Regions from separate parts of the Kosakonia sp. SMBL-WEM22 genome, predicted to be linked through region 2. Evidence: predicted binding sites of a transcription regulator. Region 2 holds the regulator's gene; each other region holds the start of a gene.
The links. The regulator Fur, encoded in region 2, represses iron uptake genes when iron is present. The targets are predictions, from matches to a motif close to ATAATAATGAGAACNACTATCAA.
Positions count from the first base shown of each region.

Region 1: a site for Fur is predicted at 5,611-5,633, ahead of bfd (bacterioferritin-associated ferredoxin). Genes of this name have one in related genera too.
Region 3: a site for Fur is predicted at 4,770-4,792, ahead of feoA (ferrous iron transporter A). Genes of this name have one in related genera too.

Region 1 is NZ_CP051488.1:4,515,263-4,523,446, reverse strand. It holds gene tusD (sulfurtransferase complex subunit TusD) at 1-305, shown strand, start outside; gene tusC (sulfurtransferase complex subunit TusC) at 305-664, shown strand; gene tusB (sulfurtransferase complex subunit TusB) at 671-958, shown strand; gene rpsL (30S ribosomal protein S12) at 1,084-1,458, shown strand; gene rpsG (30S ribosomal protein S7) at 1,555-2,025, shown strand; gene fusA (elongation factor G) at 2,126-4,240, shown strand; gene tuf (elongation factor Tu) at 4,311-5,495, shown strand; gene bfd (bacterioferritin-associated ferredoxin) at 5,669-5,863, shown strand; gene bfr (bacterioferritin) at 5,936-6,412, shown strand; gene HF650_RS21765 (A24 family peptidase) at 6,409-6,864, opposite strand; gene rpsJ (30S ribosomal protein S10) at 7,242-7,553, shown strand; gene rplC (50S ribosomal protein L3) at 7,586-8,184, shown strand, end outside.
Region 2 is NZ_CP051488.1:1,501,783-1,509,966, reverse strand. It holds gene kdpE (two-component system response regulator KdpE) at 1-170, shown strand, start outside; gene pgm (phosphoglucomutase (alpha-D-glucose-1,6-bisphosphate-dependent)) at 516-2,156, opposite strand; gene seqA (replication initiation negative regulator SeqA) at 2,181-2,735, opposite strand; gene ybfF (esterase) at 2,918-3,682, shown strand; gene ybfE (LexA regulated protein) at 3,820-4,101, shown strand; gene fldA (flavodoxin FldA) at 4,265-4,795, shown strand; gene fur (ferric iron uptake transcriptional regulator) at 5,085-5,531, shown strand; gene HF650_RS07180 (beta-N-acetylhexosaminidase) at 5,631-8,184, opposite strand, start outside.
Region 3 is NZ_CP051488.1:4,568,073-4,576,256, forward strand. It holds gene pckA (phosphoenolpyruvate carboxykinase (ATP)) at 163-1,782, shown strand; gene feoC ([Fe-S]-dependent transcriptional repressor FeoC) at 1,845-2,084, opposite strand; gene feoB (Fe(2+) transporter permease subunit FeoB) at 2,096-4,414, opposite strand; gene feoA (ferrous iron transporter A) at 4,445-4,672, opposite strand; gene HF650_RS22055 (Tex family protein) at 5,120-7,456, opposite strand; gene greB (transcription elongation factor GreB) at 7,558-8,031, opposite strand.

The DNA.
Region 1 (8,184 bases), 2.0 Mb from region 2:
TGGAAGCGGGACATACGCTCGTAAGCGTCTTCTTCTACCGGGAAGGGGTGAGTAACGCGAACGCGTTGACTGCCCCCGCCAGCGACGAGTTTGATCTTGTGCGCGCCTGGCAGCGTTTGCATGCTGAGCAGCAGGTTGAGTTGCATATCTGCGTAGCGGCGGCGTTGCGCCGTGGCGTGGTCGATGAGAGTGAGGCTTCGCGGCTGACATTAGCGGGGGCTAATCTGCAGGCAGGATTTTCACTTACCGGTCTCGGCGCACTGGCTGAAGCGGCGCTGACCTGTGACAGAGTGGTACAGTTCTGATGAAGCGAATCGCCTTTGTTTTCTCCTCCTCGCCGCACGGCTCTTCATCCGGACGTGAGGGGCTGGACGCGGTGCTAGCTACCTCCGCGTTAACAGAAGAGATAGGCCTCTTTTTTATCGGCGATGGCGTGCTGCAACTGCTGCCTAACCAGCAGCCGGGCAAGATCCTGGCGCGCGACTACATTGCAACCTTCAAAGTGTTGCCGCTCTACGATGTTGAGGAGATCTGGCTGTGTGCCGCTTCCCTGCGTGAACGAGGCCTTGGCGAGGAGAGGGCGTTTGTCTTACCTGCTCAGAGCCTGGAGCCGGAGGCGCTGCGCGAGCAACTTGAGCAATACTCCGTCGTGCTCAATTTTTGAGGTCTTATGCTGCTAACTCTATCCCGCTCACCCTGGCAGTGCGATATGACGGCGCTGCTGCGCGTCCTGCGCCCCGGTGACGATCTGTTACTGCTCTCGGACGGGGTGCTTGCTGCTCTTAATGGTTCGCCGTTCGTTGAATTACTGCTCAATGCCCCCATAACGCTGCATGTGCTGAAAGAGGATGTTGACGCGCGCGGTCTCTCTGCTCAAATTTCGCGCAGCGCCGTCAGCGTTAGCTATACTGATTTCGTTAGCCTGGCGGTGAAAAACGCCGTTCAGCTGAACTGGTAATGCAGGGATCGCTGTATATTTCTTGACACCTTTTAAGCACAGCCATAAAATTCTGCGTCCTCATATTATATGAGGCCGTTTTATTACGTGTTTACGAAGCAAAAGCTAAAACCAGGAGCTATTTAATGGCAACAGTTAACCAGCTGGTACGCAAACCACGCGCCCGCAAAGTTGCGAAAAGCAACGTGCCGGCGCTGGAAGCATGCCCGCAAAAACGTGGCGTATGTACTCGTGTATATACCACCACCCCTAAAAAACCGAACTCCGCACTGCGTAAAGTTTGCCGTGTTCGTTTAACCAACGGTTTCGAAGTGACTTCCTACATCGGTGGTGAAGGTCACAACCTGCAGGAGCACTCCGTGATCCTGATCCGTGGCGGTCGTGTTAAAGACCTTCCGGGTGTTCGTTACCATACCGTTCGTGGCGCGCTTGACTGCTCTGGTGTTAAAGACCGTAAGCAATCTCGCTCCAAGTATGGCGTGAAACGTCCTAAGGCTTAATGGTTCTCCGTTAAGTAAGGCCAAACTGTTTTAACTTAATGTCACACTAAACTCTTAGAGTTTTGGACAATCCTGAATTAACAACGGAGTATTTCCATGCCACGTCGTCGTGTTATTGGTCAGCGTAAAATTCTGCCGGATCCTAAGTTCGGATCAGAACTGCTGGCTAAATTTGTAAATATCCTGATGGTAGACGGTAAAAAATCTACTGCAGAAGCAATCGTATACAGCGCGCTGGAGACCCTGGCTCAGCGCTCTGGTAAAAATGAACTGGAAGCTTTCGAAGTAGCTCTCGAAAACGTGCGCCCGACTGTCGAAGTTAAGTCTCGCCGCGTTGGTGGTTCTACTTATCAGGTTCCGGTTGAAGTTCGTCCGGTTCGTCGTAATGCCCTGGCAATGCGTTGGATCGTTGAAGCTGCTCGTAAACGCGGTGATAAATCCATGGCTCTGCGCCTGGCGAACGAACTTTCCGATGCTGCAGACAACAAAGGTACTGCAGTTAAGAAACGTGAAGACGTTCACCGTATGGCCGAAGCCAACAAGGCGTTCGCACACTACCGTTGGTAATCCCTTCGGAGTTCTAGTCAACTGGCGGGCGCTTCAAGTAAGTCGCCCGCCGTTTGGCAACTTAATTCTGAACGCCTAAAAGACACAAACGAGGAATCAAATGGCTCGTACAACACCCATCGCACGCTACCGCAACATTGGTATCAGTGCGCACATCGACGCCGGTAAAACCACCACTACCGAACGTATTCTGTTCTACACCGGTGTAAACCACAAAATCGGTGAAGTTCACGACGGCGCCGCAACCATGGACTGGATGGAGCAGGAGCAGGAGCGTGGTATCACCATCACCTCCGCAGCGACTACTGCATTCTGGTCTGGTATGGCGAAGCAGTATGAACCGCATCGCGTAAACATCATCGACACCCCGGGGCACGTTGACTTCACCATCGAAGTAGAACGTTCCATGCGTGTACTGGATGGTGCGGTAATGGTTTACTGTGCCGTTGGTGGTGTTCAGCCACAGTCTGAAACCGTATGGCGTCAGGCTAACAAATATAAAGTTCCGCGCATCGCGTTCGTTAACAAAATGGACCGCATGGGCGCTAACTTCCTGAAAGTTGTTGATCAGATCAAAACCCGTCTCGGCGCGAACCCAGTTCCGCTGCAGCTGGCAATTGGTGCTGAAGAAGGTTTCACCGGTGTTATCGACCTGGTGAAAATGAAAGCGATCAACTGGAACGATGCTGACCAGGGCGTTACCTTCGTTTACGAAGATATCCCGGCTGAGATGCAGGACCTGGCTGACGAATGGCACCAGAACCTGATCGAATCTGCGGCAGAAGCTTCAGAAGAGCTGATGGAAAAATACCTGGGTGGCGAAGAACTGACTGAAGAAGAGATCAAAACTGCTCTTCGTCAGCGCGTTCTGAACAACGAAATCATCCTGGTAACCTGTGGTTCTGCGTTCAAGAACAAAGGCGTTCAGGCGATGCTGGATGCGGTAATTGATTACCTGCCGTCCCCGACTGACGTTCCTGCGATCAACGGTATGCTGGACGATGGTAAAGATACGCCGGCTGAGCGTCATGCTAGCGACGAAGAGCCGTTTGCTGCGCTGGCGTTCAAAATCGCAACTGACCCGTTCGTGGGTAACCTGACCTTCTTCCGTGTTTACTCCGGTGTGGTTAACTCTGGTGATACCGTACTGAACTCCGTGAAATCTGCACGTGAGCGTTTCGGTCGTATCGTTCAGATGCACGCTAACAAACGTGAAGAGATCAAAGAAGTTCGCGCGGGCGATATCGCTGCAGCGATCGGTCTGAAAGACGTGATCACCGGTGACACCCTGTGTGACCCGGATCACCCGATCATTCTGGAGCGTATGGAATTCCCGGAGCCGGTAATCTCCATCGCTGTAGAACCGAAAACCAAAGCTGACCAGGAAAAAATGGGTCTGGCTCTGGGCCGTCTGGCTAAAGAAGACCCGTCTTTCCGCGTATGGACTGACGAAGAATCTAACCAGACCATTATCGCTGGTATGGGCGAACTGCACCTCGACATCATCGTTGACCGTATGAAGCGTGAGTTCAACGTTGAAGCTAACGTGGGTAAACCTCAGGTTGCTTACCGCGAAGCGATTCGCGCGAAAGTTACCGATATCGAAGGTAAACACGCTAAGCAGTCTGGTGGTCGCGGTCAGTACGGTCATGTTGTTATCGACATGTACCCGCTGGAGCCGGGCTCTAACCCGAAAGGTTACGAGTTCATCAACGACATCAAAGGTGGTGTAATTCCTGGCGAATACATCCCGGCCGTTGATAAAGGCATCCAGGAGCAGCTGAAGTCTGGTCCGCTAGCTGGTTACCCGGTAGTTGATCTGGGCGTACGTCTGCACTTCGGTTCTTACCACGACGTTGACTCCTCTGAACTGGCGTTTAAACTTGCTGCGTCTATTGCCTTTAAAGATGGCTTTAAGAAAGCGAAACCAGTTCTGCTTGAGCCGATCATGAAGGTTGAAGTAGAGACTCCGGAAGAGAACACCGGTGACGTTATCGGTGACTTGAGCCGTCGTCGCGGCATGCTGCGCGGTCAGGAATCTGAAGTTACTGGCGTTAAGATCCACGCTGAAGTTCCGCTGTCTGAAATGTTCGGATATGCAACTCAGCTGCGTTCTCTGACCAAAGGTCGTGCATCGTACACCATGGAATTCCTGAAGTATGATGATGCGCCGAACAACGTTGCTCAGGCCGTAATTGAAGCCCGTGGTAAATAAGCCGCAGGGTTAAAACCAAAGTCCCGTGCTCTCTCCATTGAGGGAGAGCACTATAGTAAGGAATAAAGCCGTGTCTAAAGAAAAATTTGAACGTACAAAACCGCACGTCAACGTCGGCACAATCGGCCACGTTGACCATGGTAAAACTACTCTGACCGCTGCAATCACCACCGTACTGGCTAAGACCTACGGCGGTGCTGCTCGCGCATTCGACCAGATCGATAACGCGCCGGAAGAAAAAGCTCGTGGTATCACCATCAACACCTCTCACGTTGAATATGACACCCCGACTCGCCACTACGCGCACGTAGACTGCCCGGGCCACGCCGACTATGTTAAAAACATGATCACCGGTGCTGCGCAGATGGACGGCGCGATCCTGGTTGTTGCTGCGACTGACGGCCCGATGCCGCAGACCCGTGAGCACATCCTGCTGGGTCGTCAGGTAGGCGTTCCGTTCATCATCGTGTTCCTGAACAAATGTGACATGGTTGATGACGAAGAGCTGCTGGAACTGGTTGAGATGGAAGTGCGTGAGCTGCTGTCTCAGTACGACTTCCCGGGCGACGACACTCCGATCGTTCGTGGTTCTGCACTGAAAGCGCTGGAAGGCGAAGCTCAGTGGGAAGAGAAAATCATCGAGCTGGCTGGCTACCTGGATTCCTACATCCCGGAACCAGAGCGCGCGATTGACAAGCCGTTCCTGCTGCCGATCGAAGACGTATTCTCCATCTCCGGTCGTGGTACCGTTGTTACCGGTCGTGTAGAGCGCGGTATCATCAAAGTTGGTGAAGAAGTTGAAATCGTTGGTATCAAAGACACCGCGAAATCTACCTGTACCGGCGTTGAAATGTTCCGCAAACTGCTGGACGAAGGCCGTGCTGGTGAGAACGTTGGTGTTCTGCTGCGTGGTATCAAACGTGAAGAAATCGAACGTGGTCAGGTACTGGCTAAGCCGGGTTCCATCAAGCCGCACACCAAATTCGAATCTGAAGTGTACATCCTGTCCAAAGACGAAGGCGGCCGTCACACTCCGTTCTTCAAAGGCTACCGTCCGCAGTTCTACTTCCGTACAACTGACGTGACTGGCACCATCGAACTGCCGGAAGGCGTTGAGATGGTAATGCCGGGCGACAACATCAAAATGGTTGTTACCCTGATTCACCCGATCGCGATGGACGATGGTCTGCGTTTCGCAATCCGTGAAGGCGGCCGTACCGTTGGCGCGGGCGTTGTAGCAAAAGTTCTGGGCTAATTCATTAGCTTTGAATTTAAAAGGGCACTTCGGTGCCCTTTTTGTTGCCTGCTCTTTGACCACTTCTCACTTACAGCTATTAACACTTCGCTGCTAAATCCCTTACGCTTCCTCTGTTGTAATCATAACCATTCTCATTTACACTTTGCGCATTAAGTGAACGGGAGTCATCCATGTACGTTTGTTTGTGTAACGGTGTAAGTGATAAAAAAATTCGCCAGGCTGTGCGCCAGTTTCACCCTCAATCATTTCAGCAGCTCCGCAAGTTTATTCCGGTAGGTAATCAGTGTGGTAAATGCATCCGCGCCGCTCGCGACATCATGCAGGATGAGTTGACCCAGATGCCGGAATACAAAGAGATTGCCTGAGGCTCTATCTTTTTTTTGACATCCCTGTAGCCCCATCTACGCTTCAATGAGTGGAAGCGGAGGGACTACATAATGAAAGGTGATGTTAAAATCATAAATTATCTCAATAAATTATTGGGAAATGAGCTTGTCGCAATCAACCAATACTTTCTCCATGCGAGGATGTTCAAAAACTGGGGGCTGACCCGCCTCAATGACGTCGAATACCATGAATCCATTGATGAAATGAAACACGCCGATTTGTATATCGAGCGTATTCTGTTTCTTGAAGGGATCCCGAACTTGCAGGATCTTGGCAAACTCGGCATTGGTGAAGACGTTGAAGAGATGCTGCAATCAGACCTGCGTCTGGAGCTGGAAGGCGCTAGAGATCTGCGTGAAGCGATCGCCTATGCTGACAGCATCCATGACTATGTCAGCCGCGATATGATGATCAAAATTCTTGCTGACGAAGAGCACCACATTGACTGGCTGGAAACCGAACTGGATCTGATCGCTAAACTGGGTATGCAGAATTACCTTCAGTCTCAGATCAAAGTCGAAGATTAAAACCGTATTAGCGTGGGGTAACCCACCACGAAACCCGCTGCTGCGAGGAAAGGTCCAAACGGCAGCGGGTTTTTTATTACCTGCAGTTTACCCTGCCGGCAAAGCGTGAAAGCCACAGCGCAGCAGGCAAACAGCGCGGCATAAAACACCAGAGCAGGAAGAGAAGCCCAGCCATGCCACGCGCCGAGCGCTGCAAGATATTTCACATCGCCATATCCTAATCCTTCATGGCCACGCAACAATCGATATCCCCAGTAAACCGCAGCAAAACTTGTATACCCGGCAATTGCGCCGAACACCGCATCGTTCAGGAAATCAGTGCGCGACAGGCAATGCCAGAGTAGGCCCGCCCAGAGAAGAGGGCAGGTATAGTAATCTGGTAGTAGTCTTGATCGCACATCACACCTGACGAGCTGAAGGTTTAGTGCAATATAAATAATAAGAAAAAACATGGCGTCCCTGCCTGCAGCGTTACCAACCCGCTGATAAGCGTGCGTTATAGAGATGAACAATGAAAGGGGAGGGTGAGAGAAGTGCGCGCTGCTTTCCAGAGATTCTATGAGTGATGTAAAGGACGACAAATCCTTTGCGAGCCAACATGCTCCGCTGTTTAATTTCTAATCTGCACTTGCGCTGGCGCCAGATTTACGTATAATGCGCGGGCTTGTCGTAATTGACGGCTGGTTCGATCTGAACCATAGCGACGATTTTTGCCGCTAACAATGCTCCCAATCGGGGGGCTACGTAAGAACGATTACACTCCCCCATCAATCGTAATGGGTGTGAGGAGTAATTATTTTCGTCTATAAATAATTGGAGCTCTGGTCTCATGCAGAACCAAAGAATCCGTATCCGCTTGAAAGCGTTTGATCATCGTCTGATCGATCAATCAACCGCCGAAATCGTCGAAACTGCGAAGCGCACTGGTGCGCAAGTTCGTGGTCCGATCCCGCTGCCGACCCGCAAAGAGCGCTTTACCGTACTGATCTCTCCGCACGTCAACAAAGATGCGCGCGATCAGTACGAAATCCGCACTCATAAGCGTCTGGTTGACATCGTTGAGCCAACCGAGAAAACCGTTGATGCTCTGATGCGTCTGGATCTGGCTGCCGGTGTAGACGTGCAGATCAGCCTGGGTTGATCAGGTCATCGAGCGATTGAGAGGTTGAAACAATGATTGGTTTAGTCGGTAAAAAAGTGGGCATGACCCGCATCTTCACTGAAGATGGCGTTTCTATCCCAGTAACCGTAATCGAAGTTGAAGCAAACCGCGTTACTCAGGTTAAAGATCTGGCTAACGACGGCTACCGCGCTATCCAGGTTACCACCGGTGCTAAAAAAGCTAACCGCGTAACCAAGCCGGAAGCGGGTCACTTCGCTAAAGCTGGCGTAGAAGCTGGCCGTGGTCTGTGGGAATTCCGTCTGGCTGACGGTGAAGAGTTCTCCGTAGGTCAGGATATTAGCGTTGAGCTGTTTGCTGAAGTTAAAAAAGTTGACGTAACTGGCACCTCTAAAGGTAAAGGTTTCGCAGGTACCGTTAAGCGCTGGAACTTCCGTACCCAGGACGCTACTCACGGTAACTCCCTGTCCCACCGCGTTCCGGGTTCTATCGGTCAGAACCAGACTCCGGGCAAAGTGTTCAAGGGCAAGAAAATGGCAGGTCAGCTGGGTAATGAGCGTGTAACCGTTCAGAGCCTGGACGTAGTACGTGTTGACGCTGAGCGCAACCTGCTGCTGGTTAAAGGTGCTGTCCCGGGTGCAACCGGTAGCGA
Region 2 (8,184 bases):
TGCTGACCCAGCGCCAGTTGTTAAGCCAGGTGTGGGGGCCGAATGCCGTTGAGCATAGCCACTATCTGCGGATTTATATGGGGCATTTGCGCCAGAAGCTGGAGAGCGATCCGGCGCGCCCGCGGCATCTGTTGACCGAGACCGGGATTGGGTACCGGTTTATGTTGTAAGGCAGGCGAGAGAGTAGCCGTTGGATTGCCGGATGGCGCTGCGCTTATCCGGCCTACGGGTTACGTGTCCTGTGCGGTTTGATTGCCGGATGGCGCTACGCTTATCCGGCCTACGGGTTACGTATCCTGTGCGGTTTGATTGCCGGATGGCGCTACGCTTATCCGGCCTACGGGTACGTGTCCTACGCGGTTTGATTGCCGGATGGCGCTACGCTTATCCGACCTACGGGTTTAGTGTTTAGTGTTTAGTGTTTAGTGTTTGATGCAGTTGTAGGTCGGATAAGGCGTCAGCCGCCATCCGACACAAAAAAGGCTCCCGAGGGAGCCTTTTTACTGTGCCGCGATTTACGCGTTTTTCAGCACTTCGCTGACAATTTCCACCGCTTCTTTCTCAATCAGCTTACGGTGTTCGTCGCCGAGGAAGCTTTCGCAATAAATTTTGTAAGCGTCTTCGGTACCGGACGGACGCGCGGCAAACCAGCCGTTGTCGGTCATCACTTTCAGGCCGCCAATCGACGCGCCGTTACCCGGTGCCGCAGTCAGGCGAGCGGTGATCGCATCCCCTGCCAGCGTGCTGGCGCTCACCATCTCAGGCGAGAGCTTAGAGAGCGCCGCTTTCTGTGCAGAAGAGGCCGCAGCCTGCAGACGGTTGTAGCTCGGCGCGCCAAAGCGGGCAGCCAGTTCGTCATAGTGCTGCTGCGGGTTTTTACCGGTTACCGCCGTGATCTCCGCCGCCAGCAGGCACATGATGATGCCGTCTTTATCCGTGGACCACGGCGTGCCGTCGAAGCGCAGGAAGGACGCGCCCGCGCTCTCTTCACCGCCGAAGCCGAAGCTGCCGTCGTGCAGGCCATCCACAAACCACTTAAAGCCGACCGGCACTTCCACCAGCTTACGGCCAAGGTCGTTAACCACGCGGTCGATCATCGCCGAGGAGACCAGCGTCTTACCAACTGCGACATCTTTGCCCCACTGCGGACGATGCTGGAACAGATAGTTGATCGCGACCGCCAGGTAGTGGTTCGGGTTCATCAGGCCAGCCGGCGTGACGATGCCGTGGCGGTCGTAATCCGGGTCGTTGGCAAACGCCAGGTCAAACTTATCGCGCAGCGCCAGCAGACCAGCCATTGCACACTCGGAGGAGCAGTCCATGCGGATCGCGCCATCTTTATCGAGATGCATAAAGCGGAAAGTCTGGTCGACTTCATCATTAACGATGGTGAGATCGAGCTTGTAGTGCTCGGCGATACGTTTCCAGTACTCAATACCAGAGCCGCCCAGCGGATCGACGCCCAGTTTCAGGCCCGCTTTCTGGATCGCCGCCATATCGACGATCTCCGCCAGCCCTTCAATAAATGGCTGAACCAGATCTTTTTCAGTGACGTGACCGGAAGCCATCGCCGCATCCAGAGAGATGCGTTTTACGCCTTTCAGACCGTCAGCCAGCAGCGCGTTAGCGCGATCTTCCACCACTTTGGTGACGTTGGTGTCTGCCGGGCCGCCGTTTGGCGGGTTGTATTTGATGCCGCCATCTTCCGGCGGGTTGTGGGACGGCGTAATCACGATGCCATCCGCCTGCGCGCCGCCATTTTTGTTGTGCACAAGGATGGCGTTGGAGATAGCAGGCGTCGGCGTAAAGCCGTTATTTTCCTGCACGATGATATCGACGCCGTTGGCAGCCAACACTTCCAGCACGGAGATAAACGCCGGCTCAGAGAGAGCATGGGTGTCTTTACCAACATAGCACGGCCCGGTGATGCCGTTTTTCGCACGCTCTTCGGCGATCGCTTGGGCGATAGCGAGAATATGTGGTTCGTTAAAGCTGTGGCGCCATGCGCTACCACGGTGACCTGAGGTACCAAATTTCACCGCATGGTCAGCATTGCCAACTTCCGGTTTCAACACGTAGTACTGCGCAGTCAGCTGCGCGACGTTAATCAAATCGCCCTGTTGCGCAGGCTGGCCCGCGCGCGGATGGTTTGCCATTGCTTCGTCCTTTTAATGCAAGGATTAAATTGTGCCGCAAACTTTCTCAATCAGCTCCGCCGGGAACTGCATTGATTGCATGATGTGCTCGATCATGCTGCATTTACGGCCCGTATTCGTGTTAGTGATGACCCAGTAAGGGGTGTTCGGCACTTGCTTCGGCTTGGTCTGGTTGCCGTTCTGCAGCAGGGTGCGCTCATCAGCGGCAAAGTATACGCGTGTGCGACCGTGCAGAGATTCAGTGGATTCCGTAAACCCTTTCTCATCGAGTGAATAGAGTGTAGACAGGATTAGCAGAAAGCGATTAACCGCTTTTTTCTGCTCGGCGTATTCGTCGGAGAGCAGAAGCTCGCGAACAGCGCGGACCTTATCCCGTGTGGTGTTGGCCGGTTTGACCTCTTCGACAACGCTTGCGGCGCGTGTCTCTTTCACCGGCGCGGCGGGCGCTGCAGAGGGAGACGATGATGCGGCGGAGAACTTCAGCATACGCCGTAAAATCTCGGATGCGCTCTCGCCAATGTGCTTAGTATGGCTGGCAATGTAACTGTAGAGCTCATCATCAACTTCAATCGTTTTCATCTTAATCCAGTGCTATATAAAATCTGAATACAAGTATTGGGATTATAAAGTGAAATCCCAACAGCGGATAGGTACACCCCAGGATGGCGGCAAAACTCAGAGTAATGCTTAGCCTTGCAGCCGGGCGGCAGAATGTTCACCATAATAACCTAACCCGTTGGAGTGAAAAAAAGAACTTTGCCATGAAATTGAACACGCGCGCGCAAACTGCACAACATCCGCACAACAATTCTCCGATTGTGCTGGTTCACGGCCTTTTCGGCAGCCTCGATAACCTTGGCGTGCTCGCCCGTGACCTCGTGCAGGATCACGATGTGCTGCAGGTGGATATGCGCAACCACGGCGCATCGCCCCGCTCGCCCGAGATGACCTATCCGGCGATGGCGCAGGATCTGCTTGATACGCTGGATGCCCATCAAATTGAAAAAGCGACCTTTATCGGCCACTCCATGGGCGGCAAAGCGGTGATGGCGCTCACGGCACTGGCGCCGGAACGCATCGATCGCCTGGTGGCGATTGATATGGCGCCTGTGGATTATAAGGTGCGCCGTCACGATGAGATCTTTGCCGCCATCAATGCGGTGAGCGAAGCGAACGTTTCGTCGCGCCAGCAGGCGGCGGCGCTGATGCGCGAGCAGCTTGATGAAGAAGGCGTGGTTCAGTTTTTATTGAAATCCTTCGTTGACGGCGAGTGGCGCTTTAACGTGCCGGTGCTGTGGGATCAATACGCCAATATCGTTGGCTGGGAGACCATTCCGGCGTGGGATAAACCCGCCCTCTTCGTCTGCGGCGGCAACTCCTCTTACGTAACCGATACTTACCGCGATGCGCTGCTGGCGCAATTTCCAAAGGCGCGAGCGTATGTCATTGCCGGTGCCGGGCATTGGGTGCATGCAGAAAAACCTGACGCGGTGCTGCGGGCTATCCGCCGCTATCTGGCCGAATAGCCTAACTGTTTAAAAAGGCGGCGACCGGTCGTTTCAACGCGCCCGGTCGTTGGCGTGCTGGTGCAGGTGTTGTATGATGGCGCGCTATTCAGCCCGGGCAGCGGCCCGATTGCGTGTTTTCCCGTAGTATTCATATCATGGCTAAAGAACAAACGGACCGTACGACACTAGATCTCTTCGCGAATGAGCGTCGCCCGGGACGGCCGAAGACCAACCCGCTCTCGCGCGATGAACAGTTGCGCATTAATAAACGCAACCAGCTCAAACGCGATAAGGTTCGTGGGCTTAAGCGCGTCGAACTGAAACTGAATGCGGATGCGGTGGAAGCGCTGAACGAACTGGCCGATGTGCGCGAGATCAGCCGCAGCGAACTTATTGAAGAGATGCTGCTGACGCAGCTTAAAGCTCTGCGCGGATAGCGAATCTTCTGAATCCTGATTAAATACCCCTTTTCATGTGGCATACAGTGCAGTCCGCGGCAATAGCAGTTTCCGCGTTCTTCTCTGTTCTGCTATGATTGCCCTTATCTGTGGGCTTAGCGCTCCCCCTATACTCATTAAGATTCAAGAGGTTATTTTACTCATGGCAATTACAGGCATTTTCTTCGGCAGCGACACCGGTAACACCGAAAACATCGCCAAAATGATCCAGAGCCAGCTTGGTAAAGACGTCGCCGATGTTCATGACATTGCCAAGAGCAGTAAGGAAGATATCGAAGGGTATGACATCCTGTTGCTCGGCATTCCGACCTGGTATTACGGTGAAGCGCAGTGCGACTGGGATGACTTTTTCCCGACGCTGGAAGAGATTGATTTTAATGGTAAGTTAGTGGCGCTGTTCGGCTGCGGCGACCAGGAGGATTACGCTGAGTACTTCTGTGATGCGCTGGGCACCATTCGCGACATTATTGAACCGCGCGGCGCAACAATCGTGGGTCACTGGCCAACTGCCGGCTACCATTTCGAAGCCTCAAAAGGTCTGGCCGATGACGATCATTTTGTTGGTCTGGCAATTGATGAAGACCGCCAGCCGGAACTGACCGCCGAGCGCGTGCAAAACTGGGTGAAGCAGGTTTCTGAAGAGCTGCATCTGGATGAAATCCTGAATGCCTGATTTTTATGGCGCAATCTGCCGGTTGCGCCGTATCAATAGGTAAAAGCAATCGAAATAATTGCTACATTTTTTTAACTTTCCTACTCATCCCTGTACAATAAGCCCTGCTTAACGCGGTACGCCTGGACGGGAGTTGTCGGCGATACCACGTTTTAAAAGCTTACTTTACTTGAGGGCTTGCAGTTTTCATTTATACATGGCAGTTCTATAATGATACGCATTCGCCCGGGTGCATTCCTTATAACTTCCGCGAAGGAAGTGAATCGTATAGCAACAGGACAGATTCCGCATGACTGACAACAATACCGCATTAAAGAAGGCCGGCCTGAAAGTCACGCTTCCACGTTTAAAGATTCTGGAAGTGCTTCAGGAGCCGGATAACCATCATGTCAGTGCGGAAGATCTTTATAAGCGTCTGATCGACATGGGTGAAGAGATTGGTCTGGCAACGGTATACCGTGTGCTGAACCAGTTTGATGACGCCGGGATCGTCACCCGTCACAATTTCGAAGGCGGCAAGTCTGTTTTCGAACTGACGCAGCAGCATCACCACGATCACCTTATCTGCCTCGACTGCGGTAAAGTTATCGAATTCAGTGATGATTCCATCGAATTACGCCAGCGCGAAATTGCCGCTCAACACGGTATTCGCCTGACGAACCACAGCCTCTATCTTTACGGTCACTGCGCTGAAGGCGACTGCCGTGAAGATGAACATGCGCACGACGCTAAATAAGCTCTTCTAACGTTAAAAGCCAACCGCCAGGTTGGCTTTTTTTATGCCTGCAGGATGAGCGGCGCATCAAATGGCTGCACCGCTCGGGCAGAAAAGCAATCAGCCTTTCAGCATATCGACACGGCTGACGCGCTTGCCATCCGGGCTTGCGGTACGCACCTGAATTTCTCCTTTAAGCTGTGGACGGGAAGCTGTTTCGTAGCGCTGCCATGTTTTGCCGCGATCGAGGGAGTACTCTACCACCAGCCCCGGGAAGCGGGTGTTCACCTCCAGCACACCGTCAACAATTCGCGCCCCTGGTACCGGCAGACGATACTGGATGCCAGCTTTATCCAGCTTCGCCAGCTCGCGATGTCCCAGCAGATTGGCAAAACGCTGCCAGTCAGCCATAAGCGCCTTCTGATCGACCCACTGCGTCTCGCCGCCTTTATATTCGCGGCTGGCCTGATAATCCTGCTCCCAGCTTGCGCGATGCCATGCCCGCTCCGCAACGGCAACCAGACGGGGATAGATCATATACTCCATCTGCTCATCCGTGCGCACCACTTCGCTCCACAGCTCGGCGGAAAGCCCGTAGGCACCCGGCCACGGCTTGTCTGATTTGGCGCTGAAAGTGTTGCCATCACGATCGACCGACGTTTCTGCATTCTGCGGCATGTTGTCCGGCGCAAAGCTGAAGATCTTGCGCTCGTCGCTAAAACGCGTTCCCCAGTAGTAGCCGCTTTCCGCCGGGTGAACTTCGCTCGGGAAGTCGAGATAGAGATAGTCCGGATTGGAAACTACCACGCGGAAACCCTTATTCGCCCAGTCGTTAACGGAGTCGAAACCGCCCCAGTAAAGCGCATCCCAGAAGTTAACATTGACGTTTTTGGTGGCAAACCCCGAGGCGTCTTTGGCATCTTTCAGCCCATCCTGCCAGGCCTGCATCACATCAATGCCGTGCGCCTTAACCAGCTTGCTCACCTCTGCGCCAAAGTAGCTGGAGAGGTGTTCAACATCGCTCACTTTCCCGGCTTTGATCATCGCCTGGCAGGCCCCGGACTTGGCCCACGGCTTATCCTGCTTGCTCTGATCGATAATGCCTTTACCCGGCTGCGGATCTTTTACATCCGTATAGCCTGCGCCAAGATAGATATTTTTCGCCTCATCGCCACCAAAGTGCCATGTGTGCAACGGCAGACCTGCTTCCCGGTGCATCTGCTGAATTTCGCCCATCACCTTATCGACAAAGTTGCGCGAGGAGTCCAGGCACGGATTGAGGTAGCCGGTGCGGTCATAGAACTGTACGCCAGCGGTAACAGAGGTATCAGTCGGATCCAGCAGGCGGTAGCGGCTCGCCTCACGCTCCTCTTTGCCCTCTTTTATCAGGCGATGGTAACGCGCCTCCATTGAGATGACCGCTGCGCGCGCATGCGCCGGCATGTCGATCTCCGGGATCACCTCAATATGACGAGCTTTGGCGTATTTAAGGATCTCGATATAGTCAGCGCGGGTAAAGAAACCACTGCCGTTATTATCACGATTAGGCCCGGATCCCAGCTGCGGCAGCAGGCACTGCTTCTCGCTCAAATCGTGGCAGCGCTGGCTGCCAATATCGGTCAGCTCCGGCAGCCCCGGGATTTCAATGCGCCACCCTTCATCGTCCGTCAGATGGAAGTGGAATTTATTCAGTTTGTAAGCCGCCATCTGATCCAGCAGGCGCAGCACCGCCGCTTTGCTGTGGAAGTTGCGTCCAACATCCAGATGAATACCGCGGTAGTCGAAGCGCGGTGCATCTTTTGCTGTCAGCGCAGGGAGCGTTATCGGCCCCTGGGCGGGAAGAAGAGAAAGCAGAGATTGCAGGCCATAGAACACGCCGCTCTGATCAAAACCGATCACCACCGCCTCTTTGTCGCTGATACGCAGCTGATAGGCACCGTTGATCGCCTCCTCACCCTTGAACGCTTTGCGGATAATTTCTGTACGTAGCGGATAACGCCCCTCTTCCACGCCGAGCATGCCGAAGCGCGCCTTGATAGCGTTTTGCGCATCGGGCAGTAGCGCGGAGAGGTCGAGTTTCACCCCCTGGCTGAGATCGATATCCCGAGTGTAAACTTTTACCTCGCGCGGCGTCGGCACAATCTGCCCACGTAGCGAGGCGAGATTCATGGCTTTGATATCGCTGTTTTGCGCAAAGCGCGCTTCGGCGGTCATCAGGATATTGTTATCGTCCGGTGTCCGCTTCCATTGCTCGCCGAGCGGCGTCACGAACTGAGCGAGATCTTCCGTATTGGTATTGGCGATGGTTTTCGGCGATGCTTCCGCTCCGGTGACATACCAGCGTGGCAGCACATCGGTAATAAAGAGTTGCCAGTACTCATTTACAATCGGGATCTCGATGGACTGCTTCGCCGGAAAACCGGTAAATTGCTCGGTAGGCTCGAGCTTATGCAGGTCGCCCATGATATGGGTTACTTTGAACTGCGGATTGGCGACTTGCAGAATGGGGCGAATGCTGTGGAAGTAGATCGTCCATGCATTATCGGTTACCGCATCACCTTTGTTAGTCAGCGTGATCACTGCTGTGTTGCAGGAAGCCCAGTCTGCGCCGAGCTTCGCACAATCAACGCCATGCTGTGCGGCAAAGTTATCTTTTACGGCGTAATTCAGATTG
Region 3 (8,184 bases), 2.0 Mb from region 2:
TGTAATAAATTTTGGCATAATCCGTGCCGTTAAGTGACCTCAATCACAGCGTTTTCCGTCAGGCTGGGTTTTGAGCAAGGTAAATCTATGAACCTCGTCCCGGTTGCGACAAAGAATCACCCCTACACTTTCAGGCAGTACATTTGGCTAAGGAGCAGTGACATGCGTGTTAAGAGTTTAACCCCGCAAGATCTCAAGGCTTATGGAATTAACGATGTTCAGGATGTCGTTTACAACCCCGATTACGAAACGCTGTATCAAGAGGAACTTCGTCCGGACCTGGAAGGGTATGAGCGCGGCGTATTAACCACATACGGCGCAGTCGCCGTCGATACCGGCATTTTTACCGGTCGCTCGCCGAAGGATAAATACATTGTTCGTGATGACACTACCCGCGACACCGTTTGGTGGTCTGATAAAGGCAAAGGCAAGAACGATAACAAGCCGCTCTCGCCGGAAGTGTGGCAGCACCTGAAAGGCCTCGTCACCGAACAGCTCTCTGGTAAGCGTCTCTTTATTGTCGACGCCTTCTGCGGCGCCAACCCGGATACCCGCCTCGCCGTGCGCTTTATTACGGAAGTGGCCTGGCAGGCGCACTTCGTCAAAAACATGTTTATTCGCCCGAGCGACGAAGAGCTGGCAGAGTTCACGCCGGACTTTATCGTGATGAACGGCGCGAAGTGCACCAACCCACAGTGGAAAGAGCAGGGCCTCAACTCAGAGAACTTTGTTGCCTTCAACCTGACCGAACGCATCCAGCTGATTGGCGGAACGTGGTACGGCGGTGAGATGAAGAAAGGGATGTTCTCGATCATGAACTACCTGCTGCCGCTGCAGGGCATTGCCTCAATGCACTGCTCGGCGAACGTCGGTGAAAAAGGCGATGTTGCCGTCTTTTTTGGCCTCTCCGGCACCGGCAAAACTACCCTCTCAACCGATCCGAAACGCCGCCTGATTGGCGATGATGAGCACGGCTGGGACGATGATGGTGTCTTCAACTTTGAGGGCGGTTGCTACGCGAAAACCATTCGTCTCTCTGAAGAGGCAGAGCCAGATATTTTCCATGCCATTCGCCGCGATGCGCTGCTGGAAAACGTCAGCGTACGCGCCGATGGTAGCATCGACTTTGACGATGCGTCGAAAACCGAGAACACCCGTGTCTCCTACCCGATTTACCATATCCAGAATATTGTTAAGCCGGTCTCGAAAGCGGGTCACGCCACCAAAGTGATCTTCCTGACGGCGGATGCATTCGGCGTACTGCCGCCGGTATCGCGCCTGACCGCCAGCCAGACGCAGTATCACTTCCTCTCAGGCTTTACTGCTAAACTGGCCGGCACCGAGCGCGGTGTCACCGAGCCAACGCCGACCTTCTCCGCCTGCTTTGGCGCAGCGTTCCTGTCGCTGCACCCGACGCAGTATGCCGAAGTGCTGGTAAAACGCATGCAGGCATCCGGGGCGCAGGCTTACCTGGTCAATACCGGCTGGAACGGCACCGGCAAACGCATCTCCATCAAAGATACGCGCGCAATTATTGACGCCATTCTCAATGGTTCGCTGGACGATGCCGAAACCTTCACCCTGCCGATGTTTGACCTGGCGATCCCGACCTCGCTGCCAGGCGTTGAGAGCCGTATTCTCGATCCACGCGGAACTTACGCATCGCCGGAACAGTGGCAAGAGAAAGCCACGCAGCTGGCAAAACTCTTTATCGAGAACTTCGAGAAATATACCGATACGCCCGCGGGCGCTGCGCTGGTCAGCGCCGGGCCGAAACTGTAATCCGGTTACGCAAGAGAGACAAAACCCGCCGAACGGCGGGTTTTTTTATGATTTTTAATCGATTAGCGCAGCACCCACCACTCGCGTGAGCAGGCAGCTTTGCCTTCCGGACACGCTTTGCAACTGCCGCTCAGGCAACCACTCGCCTCCTCTTTTACACGCACTGCGCGCCCCATCGCCTCCAACCGCGCCAGCATGGCGTCGATCAGCGCTTTAGGCGTGTGCAGGGCGAGGCTGAGCTGGCTTGCCTCCATCCGCCCCTGCAACGCCAGCAGATCGCGTACTTCAATAAGCGATGCCATCACTTCGCTCCTTAATGACAATCGCTTGCCGGGCTGTCGCAGCAGCTGGCCACCGTTCTGCGCGTCGCCAGCAGATTGACGTTCACGCGGCTGCGCGCACGGCGCAACACACCAATTACCAGCACGTTAAACACCAGCACCGCCAGAATGCAGGTCAGGCTGTAGAGCGGATGCTGATGGAAGGTGACGGTTTGATAAAAGAGCGTGGAGAGCGAGTAGGCGATATTCAGCCCCCAGAGCACCGAGAAGCCCATCCAGCCGCGGCTCGCTTCGCGGGCAATCGCGCCCATTGCCGTGATGCACGGCACATAGAGCAGGACAAAAATCAGGTAGCTGTAGGCCGCAGCCGCACTGCCGAATTTCTGGCTCATCACTCCCATGGTGCCGGTCGCCATCTCGCCGTCCCCCTTGCTGGCTTCAATCGGGTTAGCGAGCACGCTCAGGCTGAAAGTCTCTTTGATGGAGTTGCCGGTCTCTTCCAGCGCGGCGATCAGCTCATCACTCAGGCTGAACGTCGCCGGATCAAATACCTCCTGCGCAATATTTTCCGCGGTGTAAAGCGTATTGAGCGTGCCGACAACCACCTCTTTTGCCATCGCACCAGTGACCAGCCCAACCGTCGCCTGCCAGTGATCGCCCTGCACGCCAATCGGCTCTAGCAGCGGGGTAAAGAGGCGGCTGATGGAGGCCAGCGCCGAGTCGTCGATGTTATGCACCGTGCGCCCATTTAGCGAGAAGCTGTTCATCGCGCTGAGGAAAATGCTGACGATGATAATCACTTTCCCGGCACGAATCACAAAGCCCTTCAGCCGCTGCCAGGTTTGCAGCAACAGGCTTTTCAGATGCGGAACATGGTAGACCGGCAGCTCCATCACAAACGGCGACGCTTCACCGCGCAGCAGCGTGTACTTCAGCATCAGCCCGGTGAGGATCGCCATCACCACGCCCAGCAGATAGAGCGAGAAGACCGCCACCGCCCCCTGCTGACCGAAGAAGGCAGCGGCAAAGACGGCAAAGATTGCCAGCCGCGCGCCACAGGACATAAACGGCGCCATCATGATGGTAATCAGCCGCTCGCGCGGCGCATCGAGCGTACGTGCGCCCATCACCGATGGCACATTGCAGCCGAAACCGACAATCAGCGGCACAAAGGATTTGCCTGGCAGACCGAGCGACTGCATCAGGCGGTCCATCACAAACGCGGCACGCGCCATATAACCGGAGTCCTCAAGAAAGGACATAAACAGGTACATCATCCCCAGTTGTGGCACCAGCGGCAGCACGGTGTTGACGCCACCGCCCAGCCCCTGCGCGAGAAAGACTGTCAGCCACTCCGGGAAGTGCAGCGTATAGCCGAGCCACTGAATGCCGTGGATAAAGATCGCCACGGACCCGGCATCAAAAATGGGTGAGAACGCCCCGCCAATATTGATGGCGAAGAGGAACATCAGGTACATGACAAACAGGAAGATCGGCAAGCCGAGAAAGCGGTTGAGAATGATGCGGTCAACAGCGGCGGTGAAACGGCTTGGCTCGGCGGTCAGCGTATTGCTGACGGTATCGCAAATCGCGGCGATGGCCTGGTAACGCGCATCGGCGATATGTAGCGCCGGATCGTCCATCTCCGCCTGCAAACGCGAAAGCGCGGCATTAAGCTGGCTGTCGGAAATATCGGCATTGGCGCGGCTATAGATATCCCCTTCCAGCATCTGCAACCCCATCCAGCGGCGCTGCTGCCAGGGAAGCGCGTCGCCCATCAGTCCGGCTAACGTATCCGCCTCGCGTGCCAGCGGCAGCGCGTAGTGCACCAGCTCGACATTGTCATTGGCACGGTGGCGATCGATGGCGAGTTTCAGCGCCTCGATCCCGCGTCCACGCGTGGAGACCAGCGGGATCACCGGGCAGCCAAGGCGGCTGGCCAGCGCATCGATATCAATGCGCAGTTTCTGCTTTTCGGCGATATCGAGCATGTTGAGGGCGATAATGCACGGCACGCCAAGCTCCAGCAGCTGTAACGTCAGGTAGAGGTTGCGCTCAAGGTTAGAGGCATCCACCACGTTTATCAGCAGATCGGCATCGCCATTCAGAATGTAGTGGCAGGCAATCTGCTCATCGAGAGAGGTCTGCGCGGAGATGGTGGTTAGCGAGTAAGTGCCGGGCAGATCAACCAGCGTGACCTGGTGGTCGGTAGTGGTAAAGAGCCCCTCTTTGCGTTCAACGGTGACCCCGGCCCAGTTCCCGACCCGTTGGCGCGCACCGGTTAACTGATTGAATAACGTTGTCTTGCCTGAATTGGGGTTGCCAATTAAGCCAATGGTCATTTTTTTCATTTTATTTCGCACCCCGCGAAAACGTTGCGATTAACGTGAAACCACTTCTAATTTGAGAAAGGCGAGATCTTTTTTTCTTAACACTAAATTAACGCGGCGCGTTTCGATATGCACCGGATCGCCCAACGGGGCAACGCGAACAACATTAAAAGAGGAGCCGGGCAACATGCCGAGGGATAAAAGTTTTTGCCGCCATGCCGGGCTTATTTCTGGCGAGAAACCGAGAATTTTCCACGCGCTATCAGGAGAGAATTGCATAGAACCTACTTATCTTTTCTGCGAATCAATATCACTCATGCGTCTGTGAGAGGCAGAGTTGGCCATCAAAGAGAGGAGGAGTGAATCATTGGGTGCGATGATAATGAGAATGGTTTCTATCAGCAATCCAAAGCGTGCGCTTCCGGCGGGGATAATTAAAAAGTTACGCTATTTTTGATGTAGCGCAATATTTGATACTTAAGAAGTTTCAGGAACAAATAGCGACCGCATCATCAGAATAATAAGAGGTGGTTTATATTTATTAGCATGCTTGAATAGCACATCGAAATATAATAAAAGACATCAATATTAGCTGAACCACTAATTTTGCACGGAATAGCTTCAATTTACTGGCTATTTTATTCAGCCAAAAATAAAACCCTAAGCGCAACGGGAAAATAACGGGCGGGAGAAAAAAGCCCTCTTCAGGAGAAGAGGGCTTTTCCATTAGCGTTTCTTACCCATCGCTGCTGCCAGCGCATCCATCATTGCGCTGTTGCCGGCAGGTTGCGTGTCGCGGCCGCGCGCCGCTTTTGCCGGACGGGCAGCGTTGCGGTTGCCGTTATCACGCTCACTGCCGTTACCACCGCGTCGCGGCGCGCTTTCGCCCGGCTGCTCATTAAGACGCATCGTCAGGGCGATACGTTTGCGCGGTAGATCCACTTCCAGCACTTTTACCTTCACGATGTCGCCCGCTTTCACTACCGTATGCGGATCTTCGACGAACTTATCCGCCAGCGAAGAGATATGCACCAGACCATCCTGATGGACGCCGATGTCTACAAACGCGCCGAAGTTGGTGACGTTTGTCACCGCACCTTCCAGCACCATGCCCGGCTGAAGATCGTTGAGGGTTTCAACGCCTTCAGCAAAGGTCGCGGTTTTGAACTCCGGACGCGGATCGCGGCCCGGTTTTTCCAGCTCTTTGATGATGTCGGTCACCGTCGGCACGCCGAACTGCTCATCAGTAAACTCTGACGCCTTCAGCTTGCGCAGCTCGGTGCTGTTGCCCATCAGATCGCGCAGAGACTGCTCCGTCGCCGCCAGAATGCGCTCCACCACCGGGTAGGTTTCCGGGTGAACGGTAGAGGCATCAAGCGGGTTATCGCCGTGGTTGATACGCAAAAAGCCCGCGCACTGCTCAAAGGCTTTCGGCCCGAGGCGGCTCACTTTTAACAGCTGCTGGCGGTTCTGGAACTGACCGTTTTCATCGCGCCAGGCGACAATGTTCTGCGCCATCATGCGGGTTAACCCGGCCACGCGCGTCAGCAGCGGCACTGAGGCGGTATTGAGGTCAACGCCGACGGCGTTCACGCAATCTTCCACCACCGCATCAAGTTTTCGCGCCAGCTGGCTCTGGCTGACGTCATGCTGATACTGGCCGACGCCGATAGATTTCGGGTCGATCTTCACCAGCTCAGCCAGCGGGTCCTGTAAACGACGGGCAATGGACACCGCGCCGCGCAGGGAGACGTCAAGATCCGGGAACTCCAGCGCCGCCAGCTCAGAGGCGGAATAGACCGACGCCCCCGCTTCGCTGACAATCACCTTTTGCGCCGTCACTTTCGGGAACTGCTTCTGCACATCGAGGAAGAAGCGTTCGGTTTCGCGCGAGGCGGTACCGTTCCCAATCGCCACCAGCTCAACGTTATGCTTCTCGCACAGCGCCGCCACGGCTACCGCCGCTTTTGCCGCCTGCCCGGTGTGTGGGTAGATGGTATCGGTGGCGACAAGTTTGCCGGTGGCATCGACTACCGCCACTTTCACGCCGGTACGTAAACCAGGATCGAGACCCATGGTAGCGCGCAGACCGGCCGGTGCCGCCATCAGCAGATCGTGCAGGTTGCGGGCGAAGACGTTGATCGCCTCATCTTCTGCACGCTCGCGCACCGTGCCCATCAGCTCGGTTTCCAGATGCATCAGCACTTTGATGCGCCAGGTCCAGCTCACCACGCCTTTACGCCAGCTGTCTGCCGGGGCGTTATTCAGGCGCAGACCGAGGTGGTCGATAATAATCTGTTCACCGTGGCTCTCTTTTGGTGGCTCATCGAACTGCGGGTCGGCGTTCAGCGAAAGTTGCAGAATGCCTTCGTTACGCCCACGGAACATTGCCAGCGCACGGTGTGACGGAACAGTGGAGAGGGGTTCATGATGAGCGAAGTAGTCGCGGAACTTGGCGCCCTCCTCCTCTTTCCCGGCCACAACCGTTGAGACGAGATGGGCGTTTTTCCACAAGTAGTTACGCACTTTCGCCAGCAGCGCGGCATCTTCCGCGAAGCGCTCCATCAGGATGTAACGCGCGCCGTCGAGAGCCGCTTTGCTATCGGCAACGCCTTTGTCGGCGTCCACAAAGGTGGCAGCCAGCGCTTCGGGATCCTGCGACGGATCGTTCCATAGCGAATCGGCCAGCGGTTCGAGGCCCGCTTCAATGGCGATCTGGCCGCGCGTACGGCGTTTCGGTTTATAGGGAAGGTAGAGATCTTCGAGTTCAGTTTTGCTCAGGGTGCCGTTGATCGCCTGCGCCAGTTCATCGCTCAATTTGCCCTGCTCGCCAATCGATTTCAGGATCGCCTGGCGACGCTCTTCCAGCTCGCGCAGGTAGCCGAGGCGGGTTTCCAGCTGACGCAGCTGTGTGTCGTCCAGACCGCCAGTCACCTCTTTTCGGTAACGCGCAATAAACGGGACCGTGTTGCCTTCATCAAGCAGGCGAACGGCGGATTCCACCTGCTCGTTTCGTGCCTTAAGTTCACCCGCAATAATGCGGCAGAGCGAATCATTCATCATGTCTTTCATCATCTTCTGAACAAAAAATCAGGGGACAGTTATACGGACTGACACAGCAAAATGCCAGCCGTCAGCGGGCGCTCTCAGACTCATCCGGGCACTTATTTTACGTAGACAATCTCGTTGACGTACCAGGTCGCTTCGCCGCCCGGCGTCTGCACCACCGCCACATCGCCGACCTCTTTTTTCAGCAGCGCACGAGCCATCGGTGAATCGATGGAGATGTAATCTTTGCGGCCGAAAATTTCGTCGTAGCCGACAATGCGAAAACGCAGGGTGTCGCCATCGTCGTTTTCAATCTCTACCCAGGCACCAAAAAAGACCTTTCCCTCCTGCTGCGGCGAATAGTCGACGATTTTTAAATTTTCGAGGCATTTAGTCAGGTAGCGCACGCGACGATCGATTTCGCGCAGGCGCTTTTTGTTGTATTGATAATCAGCGTTTTCACTGCGATCGCCAAGGCTTGCCGCCCAGGTGACCTTTTTTGTCACTTCCGGGCGCTCCTGACGCCAGAGAAAATCGAGTTCCTGCTTCAGTTTGTCGTAACCTTCACGGGTAATCAGGGGCGTTTTCATTGATGGGCCTTATTAATGTCTTCGCTGCACTTTACAAACGGAACGCGGTAACGTGCGGATTAATCATGCTTTATGTGATGCATTATGCATATAAGCTGCTGTTAAATATGCTTTGTAACAATTTCGACTAGAATGTATACCAGATTTCGCTGG